Gloeocapsopsis sp. IPPAS B-1203: one gene and its partner. The protein of the gene in region 1 binds, or shares a complex with, the protein of each later gene. Links are inferred from orthologs where the notes say so. Each region holds a gene or a part of one and is shown in the gene's direction. Other genes may lie near its edges. The genes, in order: prfA and prmC.

Region 1 (7,288 bases):
TAGGACGGCAATTATTTACCAAACTGAAAGTTTACGCTGGTGCAGATCATCCTCACCAAGCACAGCAACCACAGGAAATTAAAATTCAGACAATTCCAGGAGAGCAATAATGCAAGCAATAGATACGACTACTAGCGATCGCGTAATGTATAGAGGAACTGGTCGCCGTAAATCTTCCGTAGCGAGAGTGCGCTTAGTTCCTGGCGATGGACAAATGATCGTCAATGGTAAACCAGGAGATCTGTATTTTCAATTTAATCCTAATTACCTCTCAGTCGCTAAAGCTCCACTAGAAACCTTAGGGTTAGAAAGCGAGTACAACATTTTAGTCACTGCTCATGGAGGCGGATTAACCGGACAATCTGATTCAATTCGTTTAGGAGTCGCCCGCGCACTGTGTCAGCTCGACCCAGAAAACCGCTCGCCATTGAAATCTGAAGGCTACCTAACACGCGACCCCAGAGCAAAAGAGCGGAAAAAATACGGCTTACATAAAGCACGGAAAGCGCCTCAGTTCTCCAAACGATAAAAGTTCACAGCTTTTAGATTTTAGTGTTCTGAAGGTATGTTGAGCGCTGAAGTCTAAAAGTTACAATAGAGATAAACATACAAAAACATATATCATGGCAAAATCTGATCTTCATCCTCAATGGTATCCAGAGGCAAAAGTTTACTGTGATGGGAAACTAGTTGCTACAGTAGGTTCGACTAAACCAGAACTGCACGTTGATGTGTGGTCAGGAAATCATCCATTCTATACAGGTACGCAAAAATTAATCGATACCGAAGGTCGAGTAGAACGCTTCTTACGCAAGTATGGCATGATGGACGCTGAGCAATCTACAGGCGACGACAAGAAGTAGCTGGGTTAGATAGTTGAACCGAAGACTGCTTTTGTGAACTTCTACTATCTTGCTTGAGCGATCGCACTTTATGCCTGAAACTTACCTGCTAAACAAACTCAAATCTGTCGAACAAACTTTTAACGAACTCACTCGCCGCCTGGCTGATCCCGATATTGCTAGAGATCCTAGTGAATATCAAAAGATCGCTAAGGCACGTTCTTCCTTAGAAGAAGTCGTAACTACTTATGAAACCTGGAAAACTACTCAAGATGAATTAGTGGGAGCCAGGGAAGTCATGAAAGAAGCAAATGGTGACTCAGAGCTACAAGAAATGGCAGCTTTAGAAGTCGCAGAACTAGAAGAACAACTAGAGCAGTTAGAAGTTCGCTTGAAAATCTTGCTACTACCACGCGATCCTAATGATGAAAAGAACATTATGCTCGAAATTCGGGCGGGAACTGGTGGTGATGAAGCAAGTATTTGGGCAGGTGATTTAGTACGAATGTACTCGCGCTATGCTGAAAGCCAAGGGTGGAAAGTTAAGCTCGTGAGTGAATCGCTAGCAGAAATGGGCGGCTTCAAAGAAGCCATTTTAGAAATTCAAGGCGATCAAGTTTATAGCAAGCTAAAGTTTGAAGCAGGAGTTCATCGCGTCCAACGAGTTCCTGTTACTGAAGCAGGCGGACGAGTCCATACATCAACAGCTACTGTAGCAGTGATGCCAGAAGTTGATGATGTCGAAATTGAAATCGACCCGAAAGATATTGAAATGTCAACAGCGCGTTCGGGTGGTGCGGGTGGACAAAATGTCAACAAGGTAGAAACAGCGGCTGACTTGTACCACAAACCCACCGGAATTAGAATTTTTTGTACCGAAGAACGCAGCCAGTTGCAAAATAAAGAACGCGCCATGCAAATCTTGCGGGCAAAGCTGTATGAAATGAAGTTACGCGAACAACAAGAATCTGTGACTTCGATGCGGCGATCGCAAGTTGGTACAGGATCGCGTTCGGAAAAAATTCGTACGTACAACTACAAAGATAACCGCGTTACCGATCACCGCTTAGGGCAAAATTTCTCTTTAAGTCCATTTTTAGAAGGAGATTTAGAGCCAGCCATTCAGGCTTGTATTTCTCAAGATCAGCAAGAACGTTTGGCAGAATTAGCTACTTCGGGTACAGCTTCCTAGTTAAGGTGAAGTGATTGTAAATAGTGGCTAATGCATGAATTTTGTAGAGCAAGTGTGTTTTAAGTAACAATCTAGCTAGTTCGCTTATTAGTTTTTATTATTGTGGTGGCGTGCTTTTGCCATGATAGCTTGAATATAGTCAGTCTTGGCATTAGTATAAGCTTCGCGATCGGTTTTGAAACGTTCGGCTAATTGACGTTTCAGAGCGGTGTAATATTGTACTTCTTCGGGATGCGATCGCAAATAATCGCGAAATAACACACGTTCCCATAAAGTACTATCTGCCTGAACTATATGTAGGTGGTGAGTGCGCTGCAAACCATAAGGTGGCATTCCTTTAACTAAGAACATTCGCTCGTCGCGATGGGGATCTTCTTGCCAGTAAACGTATTTCAGTGCTTCTAATAGTGAAACGTGACGTTTAGCTTCTTCTAAAGAATGCACGCCAACCAAAAGATCAAGAATTGGTTTCGCGGCTAAGCCAGGAACTGCAGTGCTGCCAAAGTGTTCAATTTGTGTAACTAATTCTCCCAGTACTTGCCAAATCGTTGTGGCTTCCTCTTCAAACTGCTGCGACCAACGGGGATCGTATTCAACAATAATTATTTCATCCATAGATCATATCTAAAGCTAGGGTTTAGCAATGCCAAACCCTACTTGTCTAACTTCTAGAATCCTCTTTTATCAATTGTTAAACTGCTAGCATGACCAATTTCATCAGCAGCGGGATCTTGCGAAGGTACACTATACTCTGACTCAATGACATGAAATGATCCTTGCCCGAGTGTTACAAACGCAAATCCATTTCCATTTGTTGTTAACATTTTGCCTCTATATTCCACAGTAGCTCCCTGCTGGGGTTTACCTCTGTACAATACAAGAACTTTTAAAGTTCCTCCTGCGCCAACTGTAAAGGGGTCTTGCTGTGGAATGATTTCTAAAGGTAAACCGAACCACAACGAAACTAATCCTGATGATTCATAAAAGGCTTTTGCATACTTGTAAGTATGAACAACATTGGTTTGTTCGTTGTTAGCCGCTAGCGCATCAGGGCGAAAAACATTGATATAGTTATTGTCTCTAACAACGAAGTAGCCATTATTATGGCGAGCAGTTAAAGCAACAATCTTACGTTGTGGAACTAAAGTCACACCATTATATCTGCGCTGCACCGAAAGCTGAACAGGATGTACTGCTTCATCGTAAGCTCTGGCACTTTGAAACTTAATTGAATCATACGGGTCTGCTTCGTTAAGTTCTGGATGACCGTATAAAATCTTTAATTCTCCTGGTTTTTCTTCTCTATCAATCCAAATACTATGAGCAAAAGCAGGTTGAATTAATAATGGGAGAAGTGTTGCACTCAGCACCAATTTTAAAAACTTGAGCGCCATTTGAGTTTCCTCGTCAGTTTTTGTTGTTCGTACTTGAACCACAAACTTATTTTTTGAGAATGATAATCAAGTACTAAAGCTATAAATAAACGGTGTTTTGATCGCACCACAATCCCTGGGCAGGGCATTTATTTGTTAGTTGTAAAATAAATAAAATAAACTTTAAAAATAACAACAAAATTAATTGATTTTTATAACTTAATTGAATACTGTTTATCTTGATTTAATTGAATTTTAATGTATTGCGTTGTACGTAATACGTAAAATGTTGAGGAATAAATGAAGATAAAGCTATATAAAGAAATGCTTATTGAGAGATTTAACTCACCATATTAAACTTATAAAATATATCAAGGTGATAATCAATTTTGAAATAGTAAATACGCAGGCGATCGCAGTCGCAGCCGAATAATGCTATGACTGAGAACAATCGGTTTTTCGAGCAAAATGTAAAGAGTCACCAACAGCCGAAATTTGGAATTAAATTTTGTTAAGATTGGAGGCGACGAATAGCGATCGCCTTTTTGCGCGTGGAGACTTTGAATGCTGCGACTAGAACATATCAGTAAAATCTACCCCACTGGCGAAGTTCTCAAGGATGTTAACTGGGAAGTCAAAAGTGGCGATCGCATTGGTTTAGTTGGAGTGAATGGTGCAGGGAAATCCACTCAACTAAAAATTATTGCTGGAGAAATTGAACCAACATCAGGAGAGGTTATCCGTCCAGCTAGTCTACACGTTGCTTATTTGACGCAAGAATTTGAGGTCGATCCTGGGCGCACAGTCCGCGAAGAATTTTGGACAGTATTCAAGCAAGCTAATGAGGTGCAACAATTGCTTGCACAGGTACAGCGCGATATGGAAACTGCGACGCCTGAAGAATTAGATCGCTTAATTCATAAACTTGATCGCCTGCAACGTACCTTTGAAGCATTAGATGGATACGGACTCGAAGCACAAATCGAGAAAATTTTACCAGAAATGGGTTTTGAGCCAACTGACGGCGATCGCTTAGTCAGTTCTTTTAGTGGCGGTTGGCAGATGCGGATGAGTTTAGGCAAGATTCTCCTGCAAAAACCAGACTTATTGCTGCTAGACGAACCAACAAACCATCTTGACTTAGAAACTATTGAGTGGCTAGAAAACTACTTAAAAAACTTGACCACTCCGATGGTGATCGTTTCCCACGACCGCGAGTTTCTCGATCGGCTGTGTACGCAAATTGTCGAAACTGAACGCGGCGTTTCCACGACTTATTTAGGTAACTATTCTGCCTACTTACAGCAAAAAGCAGAAGCACAAGTTGCACAAATGAGTGCTTACGAACGTCAGCAAAAGGATTTAGAAAAGCAACAAACGTTTGTTGATCGCTTTCGTGCCAGCGCAACACGCAGTACTCAAGCGAAAAGCCGCGAAAAACAACTTGAAAAAATTGAGCGAATTGAAGCACCAGTAGCAAGTTTAAGAAGTCTTCACTTTCGCTTTCCACCTGCACCTCGTAGTGGTAGAGAAGTTGTATTGATCAAGGACTTGGTACATATTTATGCAGAGAAGATTCTCTTTTTAGGCGCGAATCTGTTAATCGAGCGCGGCGATCGCATTGCCTTTCTTGGTCCAAATGGTGCAGGTAAATCTACTCTCCTACGCTTAATGATGGAGTTAGAGCCACCTTCTGAAGGCATCGTTAAGTTAGGAAATCATAACGTAATTCCTGGTTATTTTGAGCAAAATCAGGCGGAGGCGTTGGAACTTCATAAAACTGTGATGGAAACAATTCACGATGAAGTCCCAGATTGGAAAAACGAGGAAGTCCGGACGCTGCTAGGGCGCTTTTTATTTAGTGGTGACACAGTATTTAAGCAAGTTGCTGCCTTGAGCGGAGGAGAAAAAGCACGACTAGCTTTAGCAAAGATGCTTTTATGTCCAGCTAATTTACTGATTTTAGATGAACCGACGAATCATTTGGATATTCCTGCTAAAGAAATGCTTGAAGAAGCAATTCAACACTATGATGGAACAGTAATTATCGTTTCCCACGATCGCTATTTTATTTCTCAGGTAGCAAACAAAATAGTTGAGATTCGCGATGGAGAATTTCGGCTGTATAACGGAGATTATCACTATTATTTGGAGAAAATAGCTGCTGAAAAAGAACAAGCACGGTTAGCGGCGATCGCTGCTGAAAAAGCTGCCAAGAAAGCAGCTAAAGCAACTACCAAACGGAAATCATAAATGCTTTCTCTACGGGGATCAAAGAAAAGCACAAGGATTTTAATGTTAAATCCAAAAAAACTGAGAATCTTGACACAAACAGCGATCCCCACTTTAAAAAGTCACCAAAGTGGCAAAAATATCTGATAATTGCAAGAATAGGCAAAAATATACTTGCAGTAGCAAGTAGCAATGGTATCATTGCGGTGAGTTATTTAAAGTAAAGGGCAACAAAATTATGACCCAAGCACCTGTTGCTCCCGTGGTGCTAGTCATTTTAGACGGGTGGGGCTATCGAGAAGAAGCAGACGGTAACGCGATCGCTGCGGCTAAAGTCCCAGTAATGGATAGCCTCTGGCACACATATCCTCGAACTCTTATCAAAACTTCAGGTAAGGCAGTAGGTTTGCCAGAAGGTCAGATGGGAAACTCTGAAGTAGGGCATCTTAATATCGGTGCAGGGCGCGTTGTACCACAAGAATTAGTACGAATTTCTGATGCAGTAGAAGATGGATCAATCCATCAAAACGCAGCGCTATTACAAGTGTGTCAAGATGTTCGCGAGCGTAATGGCAAGTTGCATTTGATTGGTCTTTGCTCAGAAGGTGGTGTTCATTCTCACGTTAACCATTTGTTAGGATTGCTTGACTTTGCTAAAGCCCAAGGCATGACTCAAGTATGTATTCATGCAATTACAGATGGTCGCGATACAATGCCCACAGAGGGTGTTGGTATCATTCAGTTGATTCAAGACTATACCGCAAGGATTGGTATCGGGGAAATTGTCACAATTAGCGGACGATATTACGCAATGGATCGCGATCGCCGTTGGGATCGAGTTAAACTTGCCTACGATGTGATGGCTCAAGATGGAGAAGGAGATGGTCGCTCTGCTCTTGAAATTTTACAAGCTTCCTACGATGCCGGAGTCACCGATGAGTTTGTCGTTCCTCATCGTGTAGCATCAGGAGCGGTAGCATCAGGTGATGGAGTTATCTTCTTCAATTTTCGTCCAGATCGAGCAAGACAACTTACCCAAGCCTTTGTTGCGCCAGAATTCGATGGCTTTGAGCGCAAAGAGAAGATTAAACCTTTATCCTTTGTCACATTTACGCAGTACGATCCTGAGCTATCAGTAGCGGTTGCTTTTACACCACAAAACTTGAACAATATCTTAGGGCAAGTAATCTCTGAACATGGGCTTAAACAATTTCGCACAGCAGAAACCGAAAAGTATGCCCACGTTACCTACTTCTTCAACGGTGGTTTAGAAGAACCATTTGCAGGCGAAGAGCGAGAACTTGTCATGAGTCCGATGGTAGCAACTTACGATCGCGCTCCGAGTATGTCAGCTGAAGCTGTGACTGATGTTGCTACTAATGCAATTAAACAAGGTATTTACTCCTTGGTGGTGATCAATTACGCTAATCCTGACATGGTGGGACACACAGGACAAATAGAAGCAACCGTCCAAGCACTAGAAACAGTTGATACTTGTTTAGGACGTTTGCTAGAAAGTATCAGTCAAGCAGGTGGCACTGCTATTGTCACAGCAGATCATGGCAATGCTGAATATATGCGAGATCCACAAGGCAATCCTTGGACGGCGCATACAACTAACCCCGTACCGCTGATCTTAATTGAAGGCG
Region 2 (7,387 bases), on another replicon or contig:
TTTGCTGGTTTCAGGCGGTCATACAAGCTTAATCTATGTCAAAGATTGTGGAGTATACGAAACTTTAGGCGAAACCCGCGATGATGCAGCAGGAGAAGCATTTGATAAAGTAGCGCGGTTATTAAAACTTGGTTATCCTGGCGGTCCTGTCATTGATAAACTAGCCCAAGAAGGTAACGCTAAAACCTTTGGGCTACCTGAAGGCAATATTTCACAGCCAGGGGGTGGGTATCATCCTTATGATTCTAGTTTTAGCGGGTTAAAAACAGCAGTTCTACGGTTAGTACAGCAACTTGAAAAAGAAGCACAACCATTACCTGTAGCAGATATTGCCGCAAGTTTTCAGGAGAGTGTTGCGCGATCGCTAACTAAACGAGCGATCGCCTGTGCGCGAGATTACGGTTTAACCACAATAGCTGTTGGTGGTGGTGTAGCCGCTAATAGTGGCTTGAGACATCATTTAACGACTGCTGCTACTGCACACAACTTGCGCGTATTATTTCCCCCACTTAAATTTTGCACTGACAATGCAGCCATGATAGGTTGTGCTGCTGCGGATCACCTCGATCGCGGTCATACTTCCCCACTCACTTTAGGTGTCCAATCGCGATTACCCCTTACTCATGTCATGCAGTTGTACCGAGAGGAAAACTAGTGGAAGTGTGGGAGTGTTGGCGAGTGTTCGAGTAGTAGAGAAATTACTCTCCAACCCTCCTACTCTCAATCCCAATTACCCTACCACCCTCCTACCTGACTACCCTCTGCTTGATTTGTGCTGCTCTAACAACAAGCAAATCTGATGAGCAACGGTTTGCGGATGTTCTACCATTGCCAAATGTCCGCAGTGGGGAATTTCTATCACATTATTGCCACAGGCTTGAAAGAGGGGATGAAAGCTAGCTAAATGGCGGACATACTTAGGCTCCATGATTTGATCTTTGTCACCCGTAATAAAATATACGGGTTGCTGTAATTGGGATACAACTTTTGGCAACAGGTTAATTTCTGCTTCAGTTGTCGAATCTAGTAAAGATCCTAAAGCAGCTTCAGGATGAGCAATAACAAAATCGATCAATCGTTGACGTCCCCAAGCGGGTGCGATCGCTTGAACAACATTAGCACGAGTAAACAACAAATCTAGCAAAGGCAAATAGCACAACCAACGCGGACGATATTTAATGAGTCGCGAACCCCAACTCCGAAATTGGTCAAACGCTTCTTTAAGATAAATCCCACCACCAGCGTTCACACAAATGACTCCCTTAATACGGTCTGGTAACTGCTGGGCTGCCCACAGGGCGATACTACCACCCAATGAATGACCAATTAACCAAGCACTAGTAATGTTGAGTTTTTCGAGGAGAACAACTAAGTCTTGGGCATATGCAGCAGCTGTGTAGCAAGAATAGGGAACTAAATTTGAGATATTTTCTTGAGGTGGCGATTCGCGACTAACATGATTTATTTGAGACTGACCAAAACCACGCAGATCGTAAGCAAGACACTGAAAGTCTGAGGATAATTGCTCAATAATAGGCTGCCAGTATCCACGGCTTAACAGCCAACCGTGGATAAAGACCAAAGCGTGTGAAGAACCTGCGATTGGAGTCGTTAGCTCGTAAGCGTGTGGAACTCCCAGGATTTCAATGGTTGCCATGTTTATATCCTATCCTGAACGCCCCTTACTAAACTGAAGTTTTCTATAAAAGAGTTGTAATTTCTACATAGCTTCATGCATCTCTCAAAGAAGTGAAGATGAGGTTATTAACCCTGTTTTTCTGTCCTAGATGCAGTAACTCAAAGGAAAAACAGTATGATTCCTCTCAAATACGATTCAGCTTTGTAGGGAAAAATGCTACATTTGGGAATAGCTAGTTTCTCACACAGTACCTGGCTTAATTCTGTTCAAAGCTCTCAAACACATTTAACATTTATGAGCATTAGCACTAAATGAATTCGTTTGAGAGTGCCAGATGTATGGCACAGAAAGTGTTACCTAACACAAAAAGCAGAAAAGTGTCAGACTAGTTGGTGCAACTTTAATCATACTTATTTAGCCGAACCACGCTGGCATGGGTTTTTGGAAAAGCTGGTTTAGCGGTTCTGAGTTAACCGCTGGTACCAAAACGACCGCAGATGAGGAGTACGCCATTGCAACTGCAAGTGTTGCTCCAAGTAGCGATCGCCCAGAAAAATCTGGCGAAGGCGATCGCATTATTTTTAGTAGCGAACGTGAAATTGACTTGTACGAACTTGAGGAACTTTGTGATGCGGTTGGTTGGTCGCGTCGTCCGTTGCGCAAGGTAAAAAAAGCCATGCAGCACAGTTTCTTGGTTGCCTCAATGTGGGAAGTTCGCGGTACTCAACGAAGACTGATTGGTTTTGCTCGCGCAACTTCAGATCATGCCTTTAATGCAACAATTTGGGACGTTGTTGTTCACCCATCCTTTCAAGGTAAAGGCTTGGGCAAAGCCCTGATGAAATACACGATCAAAAAACTCAGAAGTGAAGACATCAGCAACATTACATTATTTGCCGATCCTCACGTTGTGGATTTTTATCGTAGCTTAGGATTTATGTCTGATCCTGAAGGTATCAAAGGCATGTTTTGGTACCCCAGCTAAGCGTATTGAAAATTAAATCGTAAAAACTAGCCCCGCTATGCTATACTAGCTAGGGCACAACTCAAATTACGGGATGTAGCGCAGCTTGGTAGCGCGCCTGCTTTGGGAGCAGGATGTCGCAGGTTCAAATCCTGTCATCCCGATACATAACAATATCAATATAATTTCATTGAGCTTTCTTGAAAAATTGCTTACATTTCTGTCAGGCGGAACGATCTGATCGTCGGCAACGTCTGGCTTGGTTATTATCAATTACTCGCTCAATAAGCAAAGCGAGTGGCAAAGCGCTAACATAACAAAAATTACTGCAGCGCGTTTACAAACCAGATACTTTGTCATAATCTATTGGGCGATTAATGCCAGGAGCAGTTATGAAATCAATTTTTCGTTGGGGCGCAGCTTTAGGAATTCTAGGAAGCGCCATCATGGGTTCTACCCTTACAGGTAATCTACGGGCACTAGCTTTGCCGCAAGAGCAAATTTTGCAAAAATTGGGTTCTGTCCCTGTCTTCACTATCACTGACAGCCAAGGTGCTCCTCTTGTCGCAACTCCTCCTCAGAACGCACAAAATCAAAATCAACAAGCTCAAAGTCCAGTCGCTGGCGTTTTTATTAGCCAAAAAGATGCCCAAGCGTTTGTGAACAATCTTAAGAAAACAAATCCACAGCTAGGGAATACAGTAAGAGTTGTCCCTGTGCCACTAGGAGAGGTATATAAACTTGAACAAGCCAACCAAAATCAACCAAATTCATTAGATATTGCTTACATACCCGCAAAACAGCAATTTGATGCGGCTTTAACTCTTTTGCGACAAGGTGGTAGTAACTCAGAGTTACGTAAAGCATGCGAACAAAACAAAAGACAGTTAGAAGATTGTGTAGGAACTCCGCTATTCGTCGCGCGAGCCGGAAAAGAAAGGGGCTACTTGACGATGAAGATTAACCGCCCCCAAGCAAATAACCAGCAAGCAGAAGTTGAAGTTATTCCTTTCTACTTCAATAAAGAAGAATTACAAGGAATGCTCGACCGTTTTAAAAAGCAGCAACCTGAGTTAGCCTCTACGGTTGATATCCAAGTCCTCAATTTAGAAGGAATGTTAGAAATTCTGAAAACTCGCAACGACGAGGGCGTACAGCAAATTGTCCTCGTTCCACCCCAAGAGTCGATTCAGTACGTGCGATCGCTCCAACAACCTGCCGCAGGTGGTCAAAATCAAGCTCAACCCCAGCGTCCAGCACCGCAACAAGCAGCGCCCCAGCGCCGTTAATCTATGAGTCAATTGTCTTGGAAACTTTGCGAGAGCGGAGGAACCCCCGCACGCAAGTTTCCGCTGCTAACATCTGGTTTAGCGCTTTGGCAATGGCGTAGTGCTGCTCAAAAAGCAGCGCTCGCTGCTAATGTGCCTGTCACAGAAGTAGATTGGTTACTGCAAGAAGTCGCCGGATTAGATCGTCTCTCCTTACGCTTAGAATCGTTCAAAAACCTGCCACAGATTCCACTTCAATTATCACTAGAAGAGTTAGAGGATTTATGGCAACGCCGCATCAATGAACACTTACCAGTGCAATACATTACAGGAGTGACACCGTGGCGACATTTTAAGCTGGCGGTTTCCCCTGCCGTATTAATTCCCCGTCCTGAAACCGAGTACATCATTGATTTAGCTGTTGCTGCAGTGCAAAATCATGATTGCCAACTCGAATCAGGACACTGGGCGGACTTGGGAACTGGTAGTGGCGCGATCGCACTCGGACTTGCTCAAGCATTACCAAAAGCAACGATTCATGCGGTTGATTGCAGCGCAGCAGCATTAGCAGTAGCACGCCAGAATGCCCAGGCAGTTGGTCTTGCCCATCAAATTCATTTCTATCAAGGTTCTTGGTGGGAGCCTTTAGATTTTAAAGGTCAGCTGAGTGGTGTGGTGTCAAATCCACCCTATATTCCTAGTCAGCTTGTACCACAACTACAACCCGAAGTCGCACTTCACGAACCCTCGTTAGCTCTAAACGGTGGTGATGACGGCTTAGACTGCATTCGCCATTTGGTAGCAACATCTGCTGACTACCTACAACCTGGTGGTATCTGGCTAATTGAGATGATGGCAGGACAAGCTGAGGTTGTTGCTGCACTCTTGCAAAGTCACGGCAGCTACTGCGATATTGAAATTTATCCCGATCTTGCAGGTATTGAACGATTTGCTTTAGCCTACCGCAGGGGTGAGGAGTGAGGGGTGAGTCATGAGTGACTTGTGCATAAGTTTTGAGTTTTGAATGTTGAGTTTTGAGTTAAAACTTCTTCAATTAACAATTGAACTCTCATAATTCAGCACTGAAGCGAAGCGGGGAAAAGTTATGACTCAAGTTTCTATTACCGAACTCGTAGCTGGGGTACGTTCTGGTTATGTAGTTAGCTTTCCTACAGATACAGTCCCTGCCCTCGCCGCATTGCCAGAAAAGGCAGATTTAATTTTTACATTCAAGCAACGCAGTCAAGATAAACCATTAATTCTCATGGGTGCCCAGGCAAGCGATCTTTGGGGTTTTGTTGCTGAAAGCGACGGAAAAACGCAATGGCAGCAAATCGCTGACTTATACTGGCCTGGAGCATTAACGCTTGTGCTGCCTGCATCAACACGCGTACCTAAACAGGTTAATCCCACTGACCCTAGTACAATTGGATTACGAGTGCCCGCCAACGCGATCGCGCGAAGTATTTTGGCACAAACAGGTCCCTTAGCGACAACAAGCGCTAATTTATCAGGTCAGCCGCCGTTGCAAACAATGGCAGAAATTGCTGCGCAGTTTCCTGATGTCATGACGCTCTCACAATTAGACATTGCAGAAAATAGTCATATCGGTGCTCCTTCTACTGTGGCAAAATGGACAGGTAAAAGTTGGGAGATTTTGCGGCAAGGAGCGGTAGAGTTAGAAGTTTAAGCTTGTATAAAAACGAATGAGCTGGATTAATTGGGTATATCTAGCAACAGGGCTAGGGTTAGGACTGGGAAGTCACAAAGCATTTGCACAACGTGACAAAAAATCGGTTAATGAAGAGAAGTTATTGCAAACGCATCAGCAACTTCCACTCGCGACACCGACTGAATCAGTATTAAAACAACTACGGCAAACTCAGTTAGCATATCAGCTTGCTCAAGAACTTAGTCAGTTCAAAGCTGGCTTTTTAGTACGTACTGCTCACGAACTGCGATCGCCATTAAATAGTCTGATTGGATTGCACCAATTGATTTTATCTGATTTATGCGATAACCCTGCTGAAGAGCGCGAGTTTGTCGCTCAAGCCCAGCAAATGGCACTCAAACTCGTCAAGTTACTTGACGAAATTCTTGATGTTGCCCGCATTGCTAATAACAGCGACACTTTAGAAATTCAGCCATTGCAGTTAACTGCTGCGCTTCAGGAAATTGAGCATCTTACACAGACTTTAGCAGCCAATCGTAATATTAAACTTCAAATATCATCCCTTGATCCTGAAACTTATATTTTGGCAGATCCACAGTGGTTGCGCTTTGTACTGTTAAACTTAGTGGAAACTTGTATCCAAACAATGGAAGCAGGCAGCATTGTCATATCATCTCAACTCATCCCAAATGCTGAATTAGCTTATATTTCCTTCGATGTGCCATTACCAATCGACACTTGGTCTGAATCATTAGATGCAATGCACTTCGAGCAACAAATAAGCTTACAACAAGAAGAAACTCTTTCCCCTGGGTTTAAGCTACTGCTGAATCAGACAGTATTGGAACTTATGCAAGCTAGTCTCAGCTTTTTACCCGTTTCCCCTGTAACAGATATTGAGCCACTAACGCGGATTCAAATTTCTATCCCCCTGGTAATTCCTGAAGCTGAATTTCCTGAGTAGGGAAACCTAACTTTGGTTGGTTGTACAGTACCATCGTGGTATTAGAATTACACTCAAAACCAATTCGTTCGTAAAAGCTCTGCTGGTGAGTTGTCATCAAGTAAACACGTTCTACTCGATTCATGTGTGGATGAGTTAAAACACTTTCCACCAACTTACGCCCTAGCCCAGCACCTCGATAGTCAGGGTGAATCACAACATCCCAAATTGTTGCACGATAAACACCATCTGAAGTTGCTCTAGCAAAACCAATCAGTTTTTCGCCATCCCAGACACTCATCACTGGTTTACTATTACTAATGGCAATACTCAAATCTTCAAGAGTACGATCTTGTGCCCAAAAAGCTGCCACCTGAAATAAATTGTGTAGTTGGTGGAGATTAAGCGGCGATTGGCAATGACCATCTATCGAAATCGAACTATCGCAAAATTGAATGTGGCTGTAGTCCATAGTGTCCTGATTTGAGCTTCGTATATCGTAACGCTTGGTTTATACTTTGCAAAACAAAGTCGTTACTGTGTATAGCCAGTAATCCACAGTAAATTTGCCATAAAGTAAATTTTAAAACTGTTACTAATTAAACGTACTGATATTAATTGGTAATTCGTCATTAAATTAAGAATACTCATTGCCCAACCAAGAACGGAACCGGCTAAGTTGAAATATCGAAAATTGCAACGACACAAAACACAACGAGAATGCCAGCAGATTATCCTCGCGACATGATTGGTTACGGGCGCAAGCCACCACACCCCCAATGGCAAAACCAAGCACGGGTTGCCGTGCAGTTTGTGATTAACTACGAAGAAGGGGGAGAGACTTGCATCTTACACGGCGATCAAGCATCAGAAACATTCCTATCAGAAATTGTTGGCGCAG

The links.
Region 2: the proteins of prfA (region 1) and prmC are in contact, whole or in part, in a crystal structure (PDB 2B3T), measured with the Escherichia coli proteins. The link is inferred for Gloeocapsopsis sp. IPPAS B-1203 from one-to-one orthologs.

What each region holds. Positions count from the first base shown.
Region 1 is NZ_PEIG01000006.1:37,547-44,834, forward strand. What follows is about bases 101-2,983. They hold prfA (peptide chain release factor 1), read left to right. Parts: upstream 101-933; coding sequence 934-2,034; downstream 2,035-2,983. Other genes in these bases: rplM (50S ribosomal protein L13), read left to right, coding at 101-110; rpsI (30S ribosomal protein S9), read left to right, coding at 110-529; rpmE (50S ribosomal protein L31), read left to right, coding at 624-863; CSQ79_RS11990 (GrpB family protein), read right to left, coding at 2,122-2,649; CSQ79_RS11995 (DUF4198 domain-containing protein), read right to left, coding at 2,703-2,983. In the rest of the region: more of rplM, read left to right, coding at 1-100; more of CSQ79_RS11995, read right to left, coding at 2,984-3,470; CSQ79_RS12000 (ABC-F family ATP-binding cassette domain-containing protein), read left to right, coding at 3,972-5,660; gpmI (2,3-bisphosphoglycerate-independent phosphoglycerate mutase), read left to right, coding at 5,878-7,288. UniProt on the Escherichia coli protein: Peptide chain release factor 1 directs the termination of translation in response to the peptide chain termination codons UAG and UAA.
Region 2 is NZ_PEIG01000002.1:83,083-90,469, forward strand. The notes cover bases 2,892-5,873. They hold prmC (peptide chain release factor N(5)-glutamine methyltransferase), read left to right. Parts: upstream 2,892-3,895; coding sequence 3,896-4,852; downstream 4,853-5,873. Other genes in these bases: CSQ79_RS03680 (Tic22 family protein), read left to right, coding at 2,996-3,892; CSQ79_RS03690 (L-threonylcarbamoyladenylate synthase), read left to right, coding at 4,977-5,561; CSQ79_RS03695 (sensor histidine kinase), read left to right, coding at 5,578-5,873. Outside these bases: tRNA (adenosine(37)-N6)-threonylcarbamoyltransferase complex transferase subunit TsaD, read left to right, coding at 1-655; CSQ79_RS03665 (alpha/beta fold hydrolase), read right to left, coding at 755-1,657; CSQ79_RS03670 (GNAT family N-acetyltransferase), read left to right, coding at 2,073-2,624; more of CSQ79_RS03695, read left to right, coding at 5,874-6,507; CSQ79_RS03700 (GNAT family N-acetyltransferase), read right to left, coding at 6,467-6,958; allantoinase PuuE, read left to right, coding at 7,207-7,387. UniProt on the Escherichia coli protein: Methylates the class 1 translation termination release factors RF1/PrfA and RF2/PrfB on the glutamine residue of the universally conserved GGQ motif, i.e. on 'Gln-235' in RF1 and on 'Gln-252' in RF2.